4 regions of the Rheinheimera tilapiae genome follow, and region 2 is predicted to be linked to each of the others. Evidence: predicted binding sites of a transcription regulator. Region 2 holds the regulator's gene; each other region holds the start of a gene.
What was found. The regulator FNR, encoded in region 2, switches genes on or off when oxygen is low (the NO sensors DNR and NnrR bind a similar motif). The targets are predictions, from matches to a motif close to TTGATNTANATCAA.
Positions count from the first base shown of each region.

Region 1 (4,298 bases), 1.9 Mb from region 2:
GTGCCGCATTGCCGGAAACCTTGGCTGAAAGTGAGTTATTCGGCCATAAAAAAGGCGCATTTTCCGGAGCAGTGCAAGACCGACTTGGTAAGTTCGAGCATGCGGATGGCGGAACATTATTTTTAGACGAAATAGGTGAGTTGTCTTTGTCCGTGCAAGCCAAGCTGTTGCGAGTCCTGCAAAACGGCGACATTCAGCGGCTAGGCAGTGATGATTGCCGCCGTGTGGATGTTAGAGTAGTGGCAGCCACAAACCGTGATCTGGCAGCAGAAGTTACTGCCGGCAATTTTCGTGCTGATTTATTCCATCGGCTGTCGGTTTATCCCATCCATATTCCACCACTGCGTAAGCGGCAAGGCGATATCGTCTTGCTGGCGGGCCATTACCTGGAACTGAACCGGGTGAGGCTTGGCGTGCGGGCACTGCGTTTATCCATTAGCGCCGCACAAGCGCTCGAGGTTTACCATTGGCCCGGAAATGTGCGTGAATTAGAGCACTGCATTAGTCGGGCTGCGCTAAAAGCTCTGTCACAAGGGGCGAGCCGGCAGGATATCATTACTTTGACGCCATCACTGTTGGAGCTGAGTGAACCATCGGCTTTTAGCCAGAGTCCGACGGAGTCGACCATGCAATGTCGAGAGGGTCCGTCTGAAACTACAATCCAGCTGCCATCTGGCATAGGGTTAAAAGCGGCAGTTGCGCATTTTCAGCGTGAGATGATTGTGACTACGTTACAAACTAGCGATGCAAATTGGTCAATTGCTGCCAGGAAGTTGGCGTTGGACCCAAGTAATTTGCATAAGCTCGCCTTAAAGCTCGGTATCAAGCAGTCTGCGAAACATAGTGAAAAGCTGACACAATTAGCTGCAACTACTTTATCGGATAAGGAATAATGCCATGGTTAGTCCAATGGTAAGCTTGGATTCTTTGCAGCAAACCCGCCGTTATAGCAGGCAAATTATGCTGCCAGCTGTCGACTTAGATGGGCAGGAACGATTGCTGAACAGTAAAGTTTTGCTGGTAGGCATGGGTGGCTTAGGCTGTGCGGCGGCGCCATATTTATGCAGCGGTGGTGTAGGGCAGTTAACCCTGGTTGACGGTGATACGATTGATCTGACGAATTTGCAGCGCCAGATTTTATACACCAACGCAGACATCGGTAAATTTAAGGCACAAACCGCAGCACATTGGCTTTCACAGCAAAATCCGGACATTCGTATCGAAGCGATTTGTCAGTTTGCTGATGAAGACCTTTTAACAGAATTGGTTGGGCGCCATGACCTGGTGCTTGATTGCACAGATAATTTGGTTATCCGCCAACAAATCAGTGATGCTTGCGTGCAGGCACAAACACCATTAATCAGCGCTGCGGCTATCCGCTTCGAAGGTCAGCTCTGCTGCTTCAAAAATGACGGTAGCGGGCCTTGTTATCGTTGTGTATCCAGACTGTTCGGCGAACAACAGTTAACCTGTCTGGAGGCCGGGATTTTTGCACCGGTGGTTGGACTGATTGGCGTGCAACAAGCCCTATGGGCCATGTTGTGGCTATCGGGTGCTCAGGATTTACCATGGCACCAGCTCAGGATATTTGATGCATTACAAAGCCAGTGGCAGAGTTTCAGTATCATGAAACAACAGAATTGTTGTTGTGATAAAGCCACGTAAATTTTGCAGAATTCAGTGCAAGCCCGCATGAGGTTCTGACAGCAACTCGCCCTGAATATGTTGCAGCAATTCATAGGCGGCACTTAAAGTACAATCTTCTTGTCGCGATTTTTTATAACCAAAGGAAGTGACTTCAATGTGCCAAGTCGGAATGACGTTCACGGTAGCCAGTGTCTGACGCACGCAATTTAGTGGGCAGCCATCCAGTGCCAGCACCGGCCGCCCTGACTGTGCGACTTTGACCAGAGATTTAATTTTGCCGCCGATCCCTGCTATACAAGACATTTCGGCGATCCCTTCTCTGTCCAGCACAACCGCTAAATCATTGGTCAGTTGTGCTACGTTTGAGCAGCCTGAACAGGCATACACCAGCGGTTTTTGATTGGCAAAATGAGACATCCTGAAAACTCCTGTTGAAGTATTGGACTCAGTCTGCGGCTTGGTTGCGTGTTAGAACTTGATATAAATCAAGCTGGGTTCGCGCCTACTCATTCAGGGGTAGTTGTGTTACTCGGAGAGGTTAAAACAATGATCTATTCAATGAAAACCGTTTTCTGACTAATAATCTCTAAGGGCTTAAGAACCACCGAGTTTTTAAAATGCGATTGTTGCTGACTGCACTGAACTCACTTTATTTTTCTTGCAGATACTTTTAAATCGTTGGCTGACGGCTGATAGATATTTGTCCTGATGCCAGCATAAGTGCAGCTGGCGCGGCATGGGTTGGCTGAACGGCAACACGACTAAGGCGCCGCTGCGCAGCCGGTCCTGCACCGCGAGTTCAGACACCAGTGTCAGGCCGAGGCCTTGTTGCACGGTATTCAGCACCGCTTCTAACGTATTCAGTTCCAACACTGTGCCAAGCGCTGATAACTGTGGCCGCAAGTATTTATCAAACTGCTCGCGGCTGCCGGACTGTGCTTCCCGCAGCACCCAATATTGACCAGCCAAATCGGCGGCGCTCAGCACTGCGTCGCTGGCTGCCGTGCGCTGCGCCAGCGGATGTATTGGGCTGGTCACCAGCAGCATTTGGTCCTGCTGCCAGGCTTCGCTGTGCAGCTGCGGATGCGTCACTTCACCTTCAATCAGCGCCAAATCGAGCTCAAATGCCAGCAACCGTTCGGCCAGTTGCTGACTGTTGGCGATAAACACACTAAGCCGCCACTCCGGCCCGAGCTGCGCCAGCAAAGACGGCAACAGATAATTGCCGATGGTCTGACTGGCACCGATGCGCAGCACGGCTTTGCCGCTGCCGCCTGTTTCACCGCTCTGCTGAAACAGCGCGCTGATATCATCCAGCCGTGTCAGCATTTCATCCGCCAGCGGCAGCAACAACGCGCCTTCACTGTTCAGCAGCAGATGCGGATGGGCGCGGTCAAATAACGGCGTACCGAGCTGCAGTTCCAGCTCTTTCAGCGCTTGGGAAATGGCGCCACGCGTCAGGCATAGCTGGTCAGCGGCCGCGCCTAAATTACCGAGCCGCGCCACGGCGACAAAAGCTTTGAGCTGACGAAAACTGATATTCACATCGTTTTCCTTTTTCACCCATTCGTCAGACTGTTCTTATAGCAGCAGCGGCACCGAATCAGCCTTCGTTACTCATCACCATTATCCGGGATGCCCATCTGCACGCGGGCTAGTCAGAATTTTCCAGTAACAGAGCAGAAACAGCATAAACCCGACAACCCAACAAACGGCTGATATTAACACCCCGGTCAGGTACCACTGGCTGGATTGCAAAGGCAGCAATACACGACAAACCATGGCGGCGATTAAGGCAGCGAACGCCAGCGGCATCCAGCGCGATGTCTTCAGTTGCCGGCCGGTATGTCCCAGTGACACTCTGGACATCATTGACAGGATCATCGCCCCCATAGCGCCAACCGTCAGCATATGGATCGCAAGACTCTGTGTCACCGCAAGACCTGCGTAGCGTGCGGCAAAGAGCGCCAGACCGGCCGGAATACACCAATAAGCCACATGTAAAGACCACAGTAGTGGCTCTTGCCAGGTGATCCAAATTTTCCAGCGGGCAGCCCGCACTGCGAGCAGCGTTGCGGCGACTGAACACAATAAAAAAGGTACTTGGGTGGGAAGCCACGTTTGCAAATGGAAAAAGTGAAAGCCAAATACCGCCCAGCAGCTGCCAAGTGCCGCCCGATCCAACCAAACCAGTGAGGTAACCCGCGTGGTGCGAGTGCCATTGGCGGTAAACATCGGCAGCACGCGGCCGCCAACAATCGCCATCACCAGCGTGATCAACAACACCGCACTGGTAGACCCATGATTCTGTAACTGTTCATAACCCGGTGTTAGGCCAAACCACATCAGAGCATTGCAGATGGTTAATACCAGCAATAACGGAATAAAAAACAAGTTGCGATATTGCCGGGCGGCAATCAATGGTTTTGCCAGTAACCCGGCAGCCAATGGTAAAAAGCTCAAATCAATCAATATCAACAGTGGTAACGGCATTGCGACTGGCGCTGCGTTCGCCAGTCGCGCCAGCAACCAACAGGCCACTAACAGGGCTAATGGTTTGCCATGCGGCGCGCGCAGCCCGGTCCAGTTTTGCATCGCAGTCAGCAAAAATCCGGCAACAACGGCACTGCCAAAACCGAACACCATTTCGT
Region 1 is NZ_JBHLXP010000001.1:561,059-565,356, forward strand. Features, by position in the region: gene norR (nitric oxide reductase transcriptional regulator NorR) at 1-893, shown strand, start outside; gene ACFFJP_RS02450 (HesA/MoeB/ThiF family protein) at 898-1,665, shown strand; gene ACFFJP_RS02455 (putative zinc-binding protein) at 1,678-2,064, opposite strand; gene ACFFJP_RS02460 (LysR family transcriptional regulator) at 2,260-3,192, opposite strand; gene ACFFJP_RS02465 (NnrS family protein) at 3,274-4,298, opposite strand, start outside.
Region 1: a site for FNR is predicted at 2,123-2,136, ahead of ACFFJP_RS02455 (putative zinc-binding protein). Genes of this name have one in related genera too.

Region 2 (4,298 bases):
TTTCTTTGACGATGGAATAGGTGTCTTCAGTGACGATTTGGTAATCCACGCCGATGCCATCTAAGTAAGTAGGCAACACGTGCGCCGGAAAGCCCGGTTGTTTCTGGTCCAGATTGACCGCCACAATGCTGAAGTTGATCGGGGCGGATTGCTGCAGATTCAGCAGAATGTCGAGCAAGGTATAACTGTCTTTGCCACCGGACAGGCAGACCATGATTTTGTCGCCTTCCTCAATCATGCCAAAATCAGCGATGGCCTGACCCACGCCACGACGCAGTCTTTTGTGCAGTTTGTTCAGATTATATTGCGCTTTGGCTTCAGCGGAGTGTGACATGATGCTACCCAGACAGTAAAAAAGGCGCACATTATAGCGGATCACGCCCGCTTGCCAATTCCAATTCTTGGTTACGGGCGTGGAACATCGACTGTTATGCGACTGGCGCGTCCGGTTTTAGCGCCAACACGTCGCAATCGAGCCGGTCAATCACATGTTCGGCGGTATTGCCAATAATGGCTGCCGACAAACCGGTGCGACCGATAGTGCCGATAATCACCATCTCAGCGTCCAGTTCCTTGGCCACACGCGGGATCACATCTTCCGGCATGCCTTCCTGCACGTGGACCGATTCTGCGGTGAGATCAAACTGACCAGCCAGCGCATTCGCTGCATCAACATGGTGATGGCGCATGCTGTCGTTGTATTCAACCGGATTAAATTCCGGGATCTCAATCGCCACATGAATAGGCGTCCCCGGATACGCATTGACCAGATGCACTTTGGCGTTCAGCATCGCGGCCATCGCTTGCGCCTGGCGAATAATAATGTGATTCAGCGCTTTGTGATGTGGTTTCTCACTGCCGGCATTGACCGCTGCCAGTATATTGCCTTGCGCCGGCCAGGCATGTTCTTTGACCAGTAACACCGGGCAGGGGCATTTACGCAGAATATGCCAGTCGGTTGGGGTAAAAATCATTGATTTGAGCACATCATGGTCATGGGTGCCTTTGATCACCAAATCATAACCATGTTCGGTAACTGCCTGCACAACCGCTTCAAACGGGCGGTTGTGCCAGACCACTTTGGCGCTGCAGGCTATGCCTTTGGTGCGGGCCTGATGCAATAATTCCTGGATCCAAATCTCGCGGTCGGTGATCACGGCCTGACGCATCGATTCGCGTTCTTCACCGGATAACATCGTCGTCATTTCGTAAGAGAAATCGTAGATGGATAAAAAAGCAGTGATTTTACAGGCGGTGTGCTCGGCCAGTTCTATGGCTCTTGCCAACGCTTTTTGCTGATCAGTACTGGGATCGAGCACCACCAGCACATCCTGATATGTCGCCATCATCATTCTCCTTTGCGGTCACAGGTACAGAATCATTGTAGCTAAGTTAATCCGCTTCGCGTTTGGTGATGTTGTGTTGGATCAATGAAGCGCCGATTGGTTCCCGGAAGAAGTCTGCGTTCAGTGCTGTCAGGGGCAGAAACAACAAAACCGCCCTAAGGCGGTTTTGCTGGCGATCAACACAACATCAGCGGCCGATTTGCGCCATTCCGGCGATACGGCTTAATTCTTCAAAATTGGCGATAGTGATCAGTTTACCGTCGACATGAATCAGCTCATCTTTGTGAAAGCGTCCCAGCAGGCGACTGATAGTTTCGACGGTTAAACCGAGATAGTTGCCAATCTCACCGCGGGTCATCGTCAGACGGAATTCTTTGCGTGAGAAACCGCGGCTGCCGAAACGTTGTGCCAGATTGGTGATAAATGCAGCCAGTTTTTCTTCAGCGGTTTTTCGGTTCAGCAACAGCATCATTTGCTGGTCACCGTGGATATCCTGACTCATCAGCCGCATCAGTTGCTGACGCAGCTTAGGCACCTGATCTAACAGACTATCGAGGTTGTTAAACGGGATCTCGCAAACCATTGCGGTTTCCAGCGCCTGAGCATAGCTAGGGTGGTGCTGATCACCGATGGCGTCAAAACCAATGACATCGCCAGGTAAATGAAAACCGGTGATTTGTTCTTCACCTTGTTCGGTCAGGGTATAAGTCTTAAAAGAACCTGTGCGTACTGCGTACAACGCCTGTAACGGTTTTCCGGCTTCAAATAAATGATCGCCTTTGTGCGACGGACGTTTACGCTGGATGATTTGATCAAGCTTATCAAGCTCTTGGTCGTTGAGGGTGAAAGGCAGGCACAGCTGACTGAAACCACAGTGCTGACAATTAATACTTGAAGGTGAACTCATCGCAGGTTTCCAAACTCCATCCAAAGTATGCCCAGCTTAAAAAACCAGAGCCCGAAGTGCAAGGTAAATTGTCTGTAACGCGTAAGCGGCCAGGACGGCTGCCAGTCCATATCGCACCCATTGCTGTTGCTGTAACTGCCTTAGCGCGTCTGCGGTCTGACCCGCCAGCAGCACAGCCGGCAGTGTGCCAAGACCAAACAGCGCCATCCACAAGGCGCCCTGACTGGCACTGCCACTGCCGAGGCTCCAGCTCAATGCTGAATACACCAGACCACAAGGTAAATAGCCCCAACATAAGCCATAGGTATAAGCTTTGAGAGCAGAATCCAGCGGCAGTAGCTTTTGACTCAGTGGCTGGACCCGGCGCCATAACGCTTGTCCGGCACGTTCCAGTTTCAGCAAGCCAAACCATAATCGGCTGATATACAGCGCCATCGCCAATAACATCAAACCAGCGAACAGTTGCAGCCACTGCGGCATTAAGCCGGTACTGCCAATCATCGTGGCGCCAAGGCCGCCAAATAAGGCACCGGTCAGCGCATAGCTGCTAATACGACCGAGGCCCAGCATCAGCTGCAGCGCATAGCGGCGGGGACGTGATGGTGGCATCAGCATCTGCAGTGCACCGGCCATCCCGCCGCACATTAACAAGCAATGCGCGCTGCCAAACAGGCCGACAAAAAATGCGGCGAAAATATCAGGGTTCACGGGATGGCGGCGTGCTGTCGGCTGGTGGTGTTGTAGACGCTGGTTTTTCGTTAAACAGGATGCTGAAACCTTCTTTATCCAGGTCGTCAAACTGTTTAGAACGCACCGCCCAGAAAAATACTGCGATGCCAATCATCACAAAGATGATAGCTATCGGGATCAAGACGTAGATAATACTCATGATTTGAGCAACCGTAATGAATTAGACACCACGAGCAATGAACTGCAGGACATACCGATCACTGCGACATAAGGCGAGACAAAACCACAGACCGCCAACGGGATGATAACCAGATTGTACCCGGCTGCCCACCACAGATTTTGCCGTACCACGCGATGTGCCTGACGCGCACCATCAATCAGGGTTTGCAGCTGCTGTAAGTCGTTGTGCAGCAACACCACGTCAGCCTGGTTCTTTGACAGTTCGGTGCCACTGTCGAGTGCAACAGACACATGCGCAGCATGAAAACACGGACTGTCGTTGATACCGTCGCCAACCATCAACACAGTTTCGCCAGCTTGTACCGACAGCTGGATCGCACTGACTTTTTGCTCCGGGCTGCAACCTTGCCACAGCTCGTTGATACCCAGCTGCGTGGCCACGGCTGGCGCTGCGGCTGAAGCGTCACCGGTCAGGATCGCTAGCTTTAGCTGACGTTGCAGCAGAGCAGGGATCAGCGTCGAGACTTCTGGCCTGAGCTGGTCCGCCAGTTGTACTGTTGCTGCTAACTCCCCGTTGATTGACAAACATACCTGAGCGCCCGCCAGTCGAGGGTCTTGTGGATCCAGGCCACAGAAATCCGGCCGGCCAATGCGTAGCTTCTGTTGTTGATAAACACCTGACAAACCGGCACCGACACTGAGGCTAACGTTCTCCAGCGGTAAGGCTTGTTGAAAGAAAGGGCTAAAAGCCCGGGCGATCGGATGTTCAGATTGCTGCTCCAGATTGGCCATCAGATTCAGCAGTTGTGCTTTGTCATACAGCGGCGTGAAGATTTGCAGATCGGTCAAACTAAACCGGCCTTGGGTCAGGGTACCGGTTTTGTCGAAGAAAATTTTACTGAGTTTTGGCAGGACATCGAGCACATGCTGGTTTTTGATCAGGATGCCTTTGCGATTGAGCTGTGCCAAAGCGCAAGTCACTGCTGTCGGAGTGGCCAGACTCAGTGCGCAGGGGCAGGTGGCGACCAACACGGAGAGCGTTACCCAAAATGCCCGGTCGGCATCAATCCAGAAATACCAGGCACAAAAGGTGACAGTCGCAATCACCAGTAGTCTCTGTACGAAGAAACGGGCGATGCGATCCGTTTTTTCCAAAATGGCCGGTTTTTGATGCA
Region 2 is NZ_JBHLXP010000001.1:2,470,073-2,474,370, reverse strand. Features, by position in the region: gene ttcA (tRNA 2-thiocytidine(32) synthetase TtcA) at 1-334, opposite strand, end outside; gene uspE (universal stress protein UspE) at 429-1,346, opposite strand; gene fnr (fumarate/nitrate reduction transcriptional regulator Fnr) at 1,534-2,253, opposite strand; gene ACFFJP_RS10685 (sulfite exporter TauE/SafE family protein) at 2,290-2,961, opposite strand; gene ccoS (cbb3-type cytochrome oxidase assembly protein CcoS) at 2,951-3,142, opposite strand; gene ACFFJP_RS10675 (heavy metal translocating P-type ATPase) at 3,139-4,298, opposite strand, start outside.

Region 3 (4,298 bases), 2.3 Mb from region 2:
TGTGAGATGGACCGCATCAGCTGGTCTTTGTCGGCTTCGTCCCGAAACCATGGGTACAAAATGCCGATCCCTAAGTCAAAGCCATCCAGCAGGACGTACATCAGAATGGCAAAGCCGAGTAACAGGAAATAAAACAGTGGCAAATCCATTATTTCGCTCCTTCGTTGTGACGGTCGGTGTCGGTGCGGTGTTCAGCCGGGTGCAGCGTTTTGGTCAGCGCCAGCGCATAACCTGAGGCTTCCACGCCAATCAGATGTTGTTGTAACGACTCCAGCGGCGGTGGGCCTTTTTTAATCAACTTGCGGAAGAAATACAGGTAGACCGCAAATAACAGGCTGTAAGTCAGCACAAATAAAGTCAGCGACAACGCGACGCGCTCCGGTGGCAGTGGCGATACCACATCACTGGTACGGACCAGACCATAGACAATCCAGGGTTGCCGGCCTATTTCGACCACATACCAGCCAGCCAGCACGGCAATTACGCCAGTGGGAGCCAGCATACTGCACAGCCACAAGAACAACGGTTGCTGATACAAAGCTTCCCGTCGGCGCAGCCAAAGCCCCCAAAGTGCGACAACAATCATCAGCACGCCCAGCCCAACCATGATGCGGAACGAGAAAAACACCAGCGGCACATTAGGTCTGTCGGCTTTAGGTACTGATTGCAGACCGGTCAATTCACCTTGCCAGTCATGCGTCAGGATCAAACTTGCCATGCCGGGGATCGCCACTTCAAAGTGGTTTTTCTCCTGTACCGGGTCTGGGATCGCAAACAATAATAGCGGCACGTTCTGTTCGCGCGCTGGCCAGATCCCTTCCATCGCCGCCAGTTTCACCGGCTGATGTTCTTTCACATTCAAACCATGCAAATCACCGACAAAAGCCTGCAGCGGCGCAAAAATCAATAACCACCATAGTGAAAACGACAGGCCTTTGCGGGCGAATGCGATATGTTCTTTGCGGCGCAGATACCAGGCCGAAGTGGCCAGTACGACCAGGCCTGCGGTCAGCATGGTGGCGAGTAGCATATGGCTTAGCCGGTAAGGCATCGATGGGTTAAAAATGACTTCCAGCCAGCTTTCCACCACAAATTTGCCGTCGACGATGGCGTGACCGGCCGGTGTTTGCATCCAGCTATTGGCGGCGATGATCCAAAATGCCGAGATCCAGGTGCCGACCGCCACGGTACATGTGGCGAAGAAATGCAGACGGGCGCTGACGCGTTGCCAGCCAAACAACATGACGCCGAGGAAACCGGCTTCGAGGAAAAAGGCAGTCAGCACTTCGTAAGCCATCAGAGGCCCGATCACTGCACCTGTCAGCTCGGAAAACTTCGAGAAGTTCGTGCCGAATTCGTATGACAGCACGATGCCGGACACTACGCCCATGCCAAAAGTGATGGCAAAAGGTTTGATCCAGAATTTAGCCAGTTGCAGATACAGCGGGTTACGGGTTTTCAGCCACAGGCCTTCCCAAATCGCGATCAGTGTCGCAAGACCAATAGTGATAGACGGGAAAATAATGTGAAAGCTGACAGTAAACGCAAACTGCAGCCGGGACAATATCGCGGAATCTAATTCCATCATGCAGCTCCCCGGCGATTTTCAGCCCAATACAGCAGCGGGGCCAGCAAGGCGGCAATGCCCAACAGGAAACAGAACTCAGTGAAAAACACAGACCATAACATCAGGTAACTCCTCTCACGGCGAACCAATCAGTCAAAAGCGATGCCAGCTCAATGCGATTGTTGGGCCAGTGTTTTGATTTCTGACAAAACATTGATCTGTATCAATAAATTGAAAGCTGCTTGAGGTGGCTGACAAGCTGGTTTACGCTGTACATCTTTGCATCTGTCAACAGCGTTGACATGCAGAACTCTGGAACCGGGAGATCCAATGGATTTAGCAATGTTATTTGAGACCATGCTGGGGCTGACCAGTCTCAGTGCCCTCTGGACCGGGCTCTGGTTGTGGTGGCATGCCCGTTTTCAGCCGGTACTGAAACCACTGGCCGGCTTTTGCGCCATGATGGCTGTCTGGTGTGGTGGTCATCTGGCGCTGCAACATGATTTGTTGTTACCGGGTAAAGCGCTCATTCTGGCCAATCCGTTAATGCCGGCCTTTTTCCTGCAATTCGCTTTGGCTTATGTCACAGCGCAGCCGCAACAGCCACAGCTGCGCTGGATTGAATGGTTGCGGCAATACCAGTCCTGGTTTTTGCTGGCGTCTGTGCTGGTGGTGTTACTGAGCTGGTCGCAGCCGTCGGCCCGGGTGCAGGCGCTGTACGGCATGCCGGTTTTTTTCCTGTTTGACGGTTTTGGCTGGTTCAATCTGGCGTACACAGTGCTGCTGGGCATGCTGGCGCATTGGGTGCTGTGGCGTGGCCGTCATGCCTATCACGGCAATAAACATCATTCGGTGGTAGCCATTTCGATGACGGCTGGTCTTGGTTTGTTGCTGGCCACCAGTTTTGTCTTCCCGTCGCTTGGTTTGAACTGGTATCCCTATCCGATGCTGGTATTGCCGTTGTATCTGGTGTTGCTGGTGTACAGCGTGGTGCGGTATCAGATGCTGGCGGTGAATGCCTTTGCCAGCCGTGCCCTGGTCTATCTGGTGATGGGCTTGTTGCTGCTACTGCTGATGGCGCTGATGAGCTCGCTGTTTGGTCAGTTTGGCATGCCTGCGCTGGCCGCAGTGCCGGGCTGGCAGCTGTGGTTATATTCCAGTTTATTGCTGTTATTGGCAGCTGCGGCCTACAGACCCGCCAGTCGCCTGGCTGAGAGGCTGATTTTTCCCGGCGTGCAGCTCAGTGAAGCCATGGTTAGTCGCTGGCAACAACAGCTGTCTCTGGCGGCGGACTGGCAGCAACTGGCGGAGCAGTCGGCTTTGCTGATCCGACAGCCACTGAAACAACCGGTGCAGATTTGCCTGCTGCAGGGGGCTGAACTGCTGGCACAAAGTGCTGAGGTGTCGGCTTTAAAGCTGATGGTCATCGCCACTGACAGCGACGACCAAAGCGGCAAGCACTGGCAGTTCAGTATTCCGGGTGAGCAGGGCCTGACACCGACGTTAAAGTTGACCGCCGAAGTGTTTGGCTCGTTGCTGGTCAGCAGCTGTGGACGCTTGCAGTCGGCGCTGGCGCTGGCCGAAGCACAAAAACAGCAGCTGGCGCAGCAACACCTGGTTGAGCTGGGCGCGCTGGCAGCATCGATGGCGCATGAGCTGCGCAATCCGCTGAATATTATTTCGATGGCGTCTGCTGCCGTGGATGCTGAACTGCGCGGTCATATTCAAACTCAGTTAAAACGGGCGGACCGGCTGATCGCCGACATGCTGGTGTATGCCGGCCGGCTGCAGCTGCAACCGACGTTGTTCCCGCTGCAGCCCTTAGTGCAGTCGTTATTGCTACAGGCGCCAGATGGCGTGCGCACTGAGCTTGCGATGCCGGCCGATTTGCAGTTGTACGCCGACCCTTATCGGATTCAGCAAGTGCTGCAAAACCTGTTCGACAACGCCTTTGCTTTTTTACGCAATCAGCCCGGCGCTTGTTTGCGCGTTGAGGCTAGTACTTCAGATACAGAAGTGCAGATCCGGGTGCTGAATAACGGTCCGGCGCTGGACCCTGCGTTATTGGATGGTCAGCTGTTCCGGCCTTTTGTCAGCAAAAGAGCCGGTGGCAGTGGCTTGGGTCTTGCCATCGTGGCCCGCATCATTTTGGCCCATCAGGGCCGTATTCAGCATGATACCGACCCTGACTGGCCGGTCTGCTTCACCCTCTATTTGCCTGTTGTTTCCGGAGAGATACGCTGATGAGCGCTGCTTTTTCTTTAGATAGTTTCCGCACCGCCAAAGTGTTGCTGGTGGATGACGAACCGGCATTCCGGCTGCTGGCCGAGCGCTTTTTGCAACAGCAGGGTCATCAAGTGTTACTGGCTGCTGATTTGGCACAGGCCAAAGCCATTCTGGTGCAGCAACAGGTTGATTTAGTCTTGCTGGATTTATCCCTGCCGCCAGTTTTTGACCCGCAGGCGACGCTGAATGCGCTGCCGGAACTGGCTGGGCAGCCAGTGATCATTCTGACCGGTCACGCCGAGCGTGAACTGGCGCTGCAGGCGATTAGCCTTGGCGCCTGGGATTTCCTCGCCAAGCCGATAGATCCCGATTTGCTGGCGGTGGTGGTGAAACGCGCCGTCAGCAAGCACTTGCTGGAACAGGAACTGAATAGTCTGAAGCGCGGCGTCAGCGCCGCACAAGGCTTATTGCCGCTGGTTGGGGTGTCGCCGGCACTGCGTAATAT
Region 3 is NZ_JBHLXP010000001.1:126,806-131,103, forward strand. Features, by position in the region: gene cydB (cytochrome d ubiquinol oxidase subunit II) at 1-149, opposite strand, end outside; gene ACFFJP_RS00620 (cytochrome ubiquinol oxidase subunit I) at 149-1,588, opposite strand; gene ACFFJP_RS00625 (sensor histidine kinase) at 1,898-3,811, shown strand; gene ACFFJP_RS00630 (sigma-54-dependent transcriptional regulator) at 3,811-4,298, shown strand, end outside.
Region 3: a site for FNR is predicted at 1,781-1,794, ahead of ACFFJP_RS00620 (cytochrome ubiquinol oxidase subunit I). Genes of this name have one in related genera too.

Region 4 (4,298 bases), on a different contig from region 2:
TCAGCGCAAATGCAGCTACGCCTAATACCGGTGCCAGCCACAGCAGCGGATAACTGGCATAGTTCTGCAACCAGGCACCACTGCGCACTTCCACCGTTTTGCTGACGGCGTTATTAATCGCATTGCTATCCAAAGCGCTGGTCACCACATAACCATCAATGCCGGCATTGAGCCAAACACCGGCCAGCACAAACAACGCTGCAGCACCCAAACCGGCAATCAACCCCACTGTTTGACTGCGTTTCAGGATGTCGCCTTCGGTTTTCATCTGCAGGTAAGCCGCGCCTTGACTAACAAACATCAGCAAGCTCAGCACGCCCACCAACAACGCAAATGGGTTTAACAGTGCAAAGAAGCTACCGGTATATTTGATACGCAGCAGTTCGTCAAAATGGAACGGCACGCCTTGTAGCAAATTACCAAAGGCCACACCAAAAATGATTGGTGGCACGGCCGAGCCAAAGGTCAGCGCCCAGTCCCAGTTGCTGCGCCAAGCCGGATTTTCCAGCTTCGAGCGGTAGTCAAAGCCAATCGGACGCATAAAAAGTGCAGCAAGCGTCAGCATCATCGCCAGATAAAAACCACTGAATGCGGTGGCATAGACCGGCGGCCAGGCAGCAAACAAGGCGCCACCGGCGGTGATGAGCCAGACCTGATTACCGTCCCAGTGCGGCGCGACGGCATTAATCATCACCCGCCGCTCCATGTCGTTTTTACCGACCACTTTTAACAAAGCACCGACGCCCATATCAAAACCGTCGGTAATGGCAAAGCCGATAAACAGCACGCCAATCAATAACCACCAGATAAATCTTAAAAATTCGTAATCCATGTTACACCTCAGTCGCTTTGCCGGTTTCGAAATCGTATTTGCCGGTATGCAGGCTGGACGGGCCTTTGCGGGCAAAATGCTGCATCAGCCAGACTTCGATAATCAGGAAAATGGTATAGAGCACAGTGATCAGGATCAGACTGGTCCAGATCTCGGCCGGGGTTAAACCAGACGCCGCCATATGGGTTGGCAGCACTTCACCGACCGCCCAAGGCTGACGACCGTATTCCGCCACAAACCAGCCGGCTTCACAGGCGATCCACGGCAATGGCAGACCAAACAGGGCAGCTTTTAACAACCAGGTTGGTTTACGTTCCAGTCGTTTGGCGCTGTAGTAGAAACTCAGGGCAAAAATTACCAGCATGGCAAAACCGGCCGCGACCATGATGCGGAAGCTCCAGAACATCGGTGCCACCTGCGGAATACTGCCATCAACTGCCGCCTGAATTTGCTCTGGCGTGGCTTTACTTGGGTCTTCAGCATAAGCGGTGACTAGCAGGCCATAGCCTAAGTCTTTTTTCACACTGTCAAAGGCAGCTTTGGTCTCGGCAGAAGTATCGCCGCCGCGCAGCAGGCGCAATAAGCGATAGGCTTCAATGCCATTGACGATACGGGCGCGATGCTGCTCTTTTAAGTCCTTCAGACCACTAACCGGTTCATCCAGTGAGCGGGTCGCAATCAGACCGAGTGCATAGGGAATTTTCACGGCATAGTCAGTGGTTTGCGTTTCGCTGTTTGGCACGCCAATCACGGTAAAAGACGCCGGCGCCGGATGGGTCTCCCATTCCGCTTCCACCGCTGCCAGTTTCACCCGCTGCACGTCGCCGAGCTCATAACCGGATTCATCACCGAGCACAATCACCGACACAGACGCCGCCAGACCAAAGGCCGAGGCAATAGCAAAACTGCGGCGGGCAAAGGCTAAATCGCGGCCTTTAAGCATGTACCAGGCCGAAATGGCCAGCACAAACATCGCGCCTGTGACATAACCAGCCGACACGGTATGGACAAATTTGACCTGCGCCACCGGGTTAAAAATGACTTCGCTGAAGCTGGTCATTTCCATCCGCATCGTTACATAGTTAAATTCGGCACCGACCGGGTTTTGCATCCAGCCGTTGGCAATCAAAATCCACAGCGCCGACAGGTTAGAGCCTAAGGCCACCAGCCAGGTCACAGCTAAATGCTGCACCTTGCTTAACCGGTCCCAACCGAAGAAAAACAGACCAACCAGCGTCGATTCGAGGAAAAACGCCATCAGGCCTTCAATAGCCAGCGGCGCGCCAAAAATATCGCCGACATAATGCGAATAATAAGACCAGTTGGTACCGAACTGGAATTCCATCGCGATACCGGTAGTGACCCCCAGCGCGAAGTTGATGGCAAACAACTTGCCCCAGAATTTGGTCATATCGCGGTAAATTTCTTTGCCGGTCATCACATAAACCGATTCCATGATCGCCAGTAAAAACGTCATACCGAGCGTCAGCGGCACAAATAAGAAGTGGTACATTGCCGTAAAGGCAAACTGCAAGCGCGAGAGTTCGACGATATCCATCCACCGTCTCCTGTGGGGTTAATTTACTTAATCACTTACTAATGTAAGAGCTGTCTTGCAAAACAGCGAAGCCTAACTGCCGGGTTATTGATCAACATCAAATTTGCCATCACAACAGCGCTGCCCCCCGCCAGGTTCTGTTGCAACGAGGTTCTGTCGCAACGCGATGGGATGCAGTCAATCAGCGCCAGACTATTGTCCGCCGCTTGCAGGGTTTAAACCTTGATTAGAATCAAACTCGAGGGGTAAAAGCGGGTGCTGCGACAATTTGCCACAGCAGTGCTGTATCCCTGCAAACAGTGGCTAAGTATTGGAACAGCTTCATATTTTTGCAAATGACCCGAAAAAAGCACTGCCGATTCCGGTCAAAGGCAACCAGCAGACCTGGCATAGCACAAGCTGTCTGCCGGGCGGGTGTGCAGCGAGCGTCACAGCGGCAATAACACCCGTAGCCGGTAAATCCGGCCGGATTGGATCTCTGGCAATAAATTGTCGGACAGCAGCTGGTTTTGCAGATAAACCTGCGACGCATTAATGCCGGCCTGACGGCTAAAGCTGCATTCAATCACAGCGCCGCGAAAACGCCGAGTGACGGTCGCCTGTGGCCAGTGCGCCGGCAATTGCGGCGCGATACGCAGGCCCTTGCCTTCGCCTTTGAGACCAAACAGCTGTTCAATCAGGCAGCGATACACCCAGTGCACAGTGCCGGTATTGAGCAGCTGACTGGAACGGCCGGCAGTGCGCGGGTATTGGCTAAAAGCGCCGCGATAATAATTCGGCAAAAACACCGGCAACTGGCCGCGCTGACGCTGCTCAGCCTCATCGTCTGACGGCAACATCTGGCGCAGCACCTGAAATGCGCGGTCCGCCTCGCCCACCTGATACAAGGCATACAAATAAAAGGCGGCGGCGTGGTTATACACAGAACCATTTTCGGCCGAGCCGGGGAATTTTTGCGTGACCCGGCCGACATCGTCGCGCATCGCGGTATAAGCCGGCGCGAGCATCTGCACGCCGTAAGGGGTTTGCAGCTGCGCATCCACTGCCTGTAACAACGCCTGCTGCTGCGCTGGACTGGCCGCGCCGCTTAACAGCGCCCAGCTTTGTGGATTTAAGTAGATCCGACCTTCGGGATCTTTGCTGATACCAAACACCACATCATCGTCGGTAATGCCCCGGCCATACCATTGGCCGTCCCACAGATAGCTATTCACCGCCTGATTAAAGGCTGCAGCCTTGGCCCGGTAGTCTGCGGCCTGCTCGATTTCGCCCCGGTTTTCGCTCTGGATTTCACCCCGATTTTCACAAAGATCAGCCCAGGTATTCAGCGCATAAGCCGCCGCCAGACTGAGCCAGCCCGACACCCCACGGCCTTTGTAACCGACCATATTCATCGGATCACACCAGTCGCCCTGCTCGATATAACTTAACCCACGGGCGTCTTTTTTCTGCCAAAGCCAGGCCATGGCGCGATGCAAATGTTCGGTCACTGTGGACGCGTCGGCTTCTACTTCTTTGTAGCCCACTTGTTCATCCAGCAGTGCCCAGTCGTTAGTTTCATCGAGGTAGGCGCGCAGGAACAGCGGCAGCCAGACACATTGGTCGGTATGCGGCACCTGATTGATATATTTCAACTGCGCATCCATATGCAGCAAAACCCCGTCCGGCATTTCGCCGCTTTGATGTTGTTGCGACAACGCGGTCAGCAAGGCGGTTCTGGCCACGTCCGGCGCCAGATACGTCATGCCCATATGGTCTTGCAGGTAGTTTCGCGTCTGTGGATCTGTGGTCAGCCGGTTTACATCGCCATGGTAATAAACCTGCCGTGGCAACCACTGATTGACGAAGTTATCCAGCCCGCTGTCCGGTGTACTGATCTGAATAGCCGGTGTGATGGCCGCCTGTTGC
Region 4 is NZ_JBHLXP010000003.1:712,861-717,158, forward strand. Features, by position in the region: gene cydB (cytochrome d ubiquinol oxidase subunit II) at 1-832, opposite strand, end outside; gene ACFFJP_RS14065 (cytochrome ubiquinol oxidase subunit I) at 834-2,390, opposite strand; gene ACFFJP_RS14070 (GH36-type glycosyl hydrolase domain-containing protein) at 2,819-4,298, opposite strand, start outside.
Region 4: a site for FNR is predicted at 2,478-2,491, ahead of ACFFJP_RS14065 (cytochrome ubiquinol oxidase subunit I). Genes of this name have one in related genera too.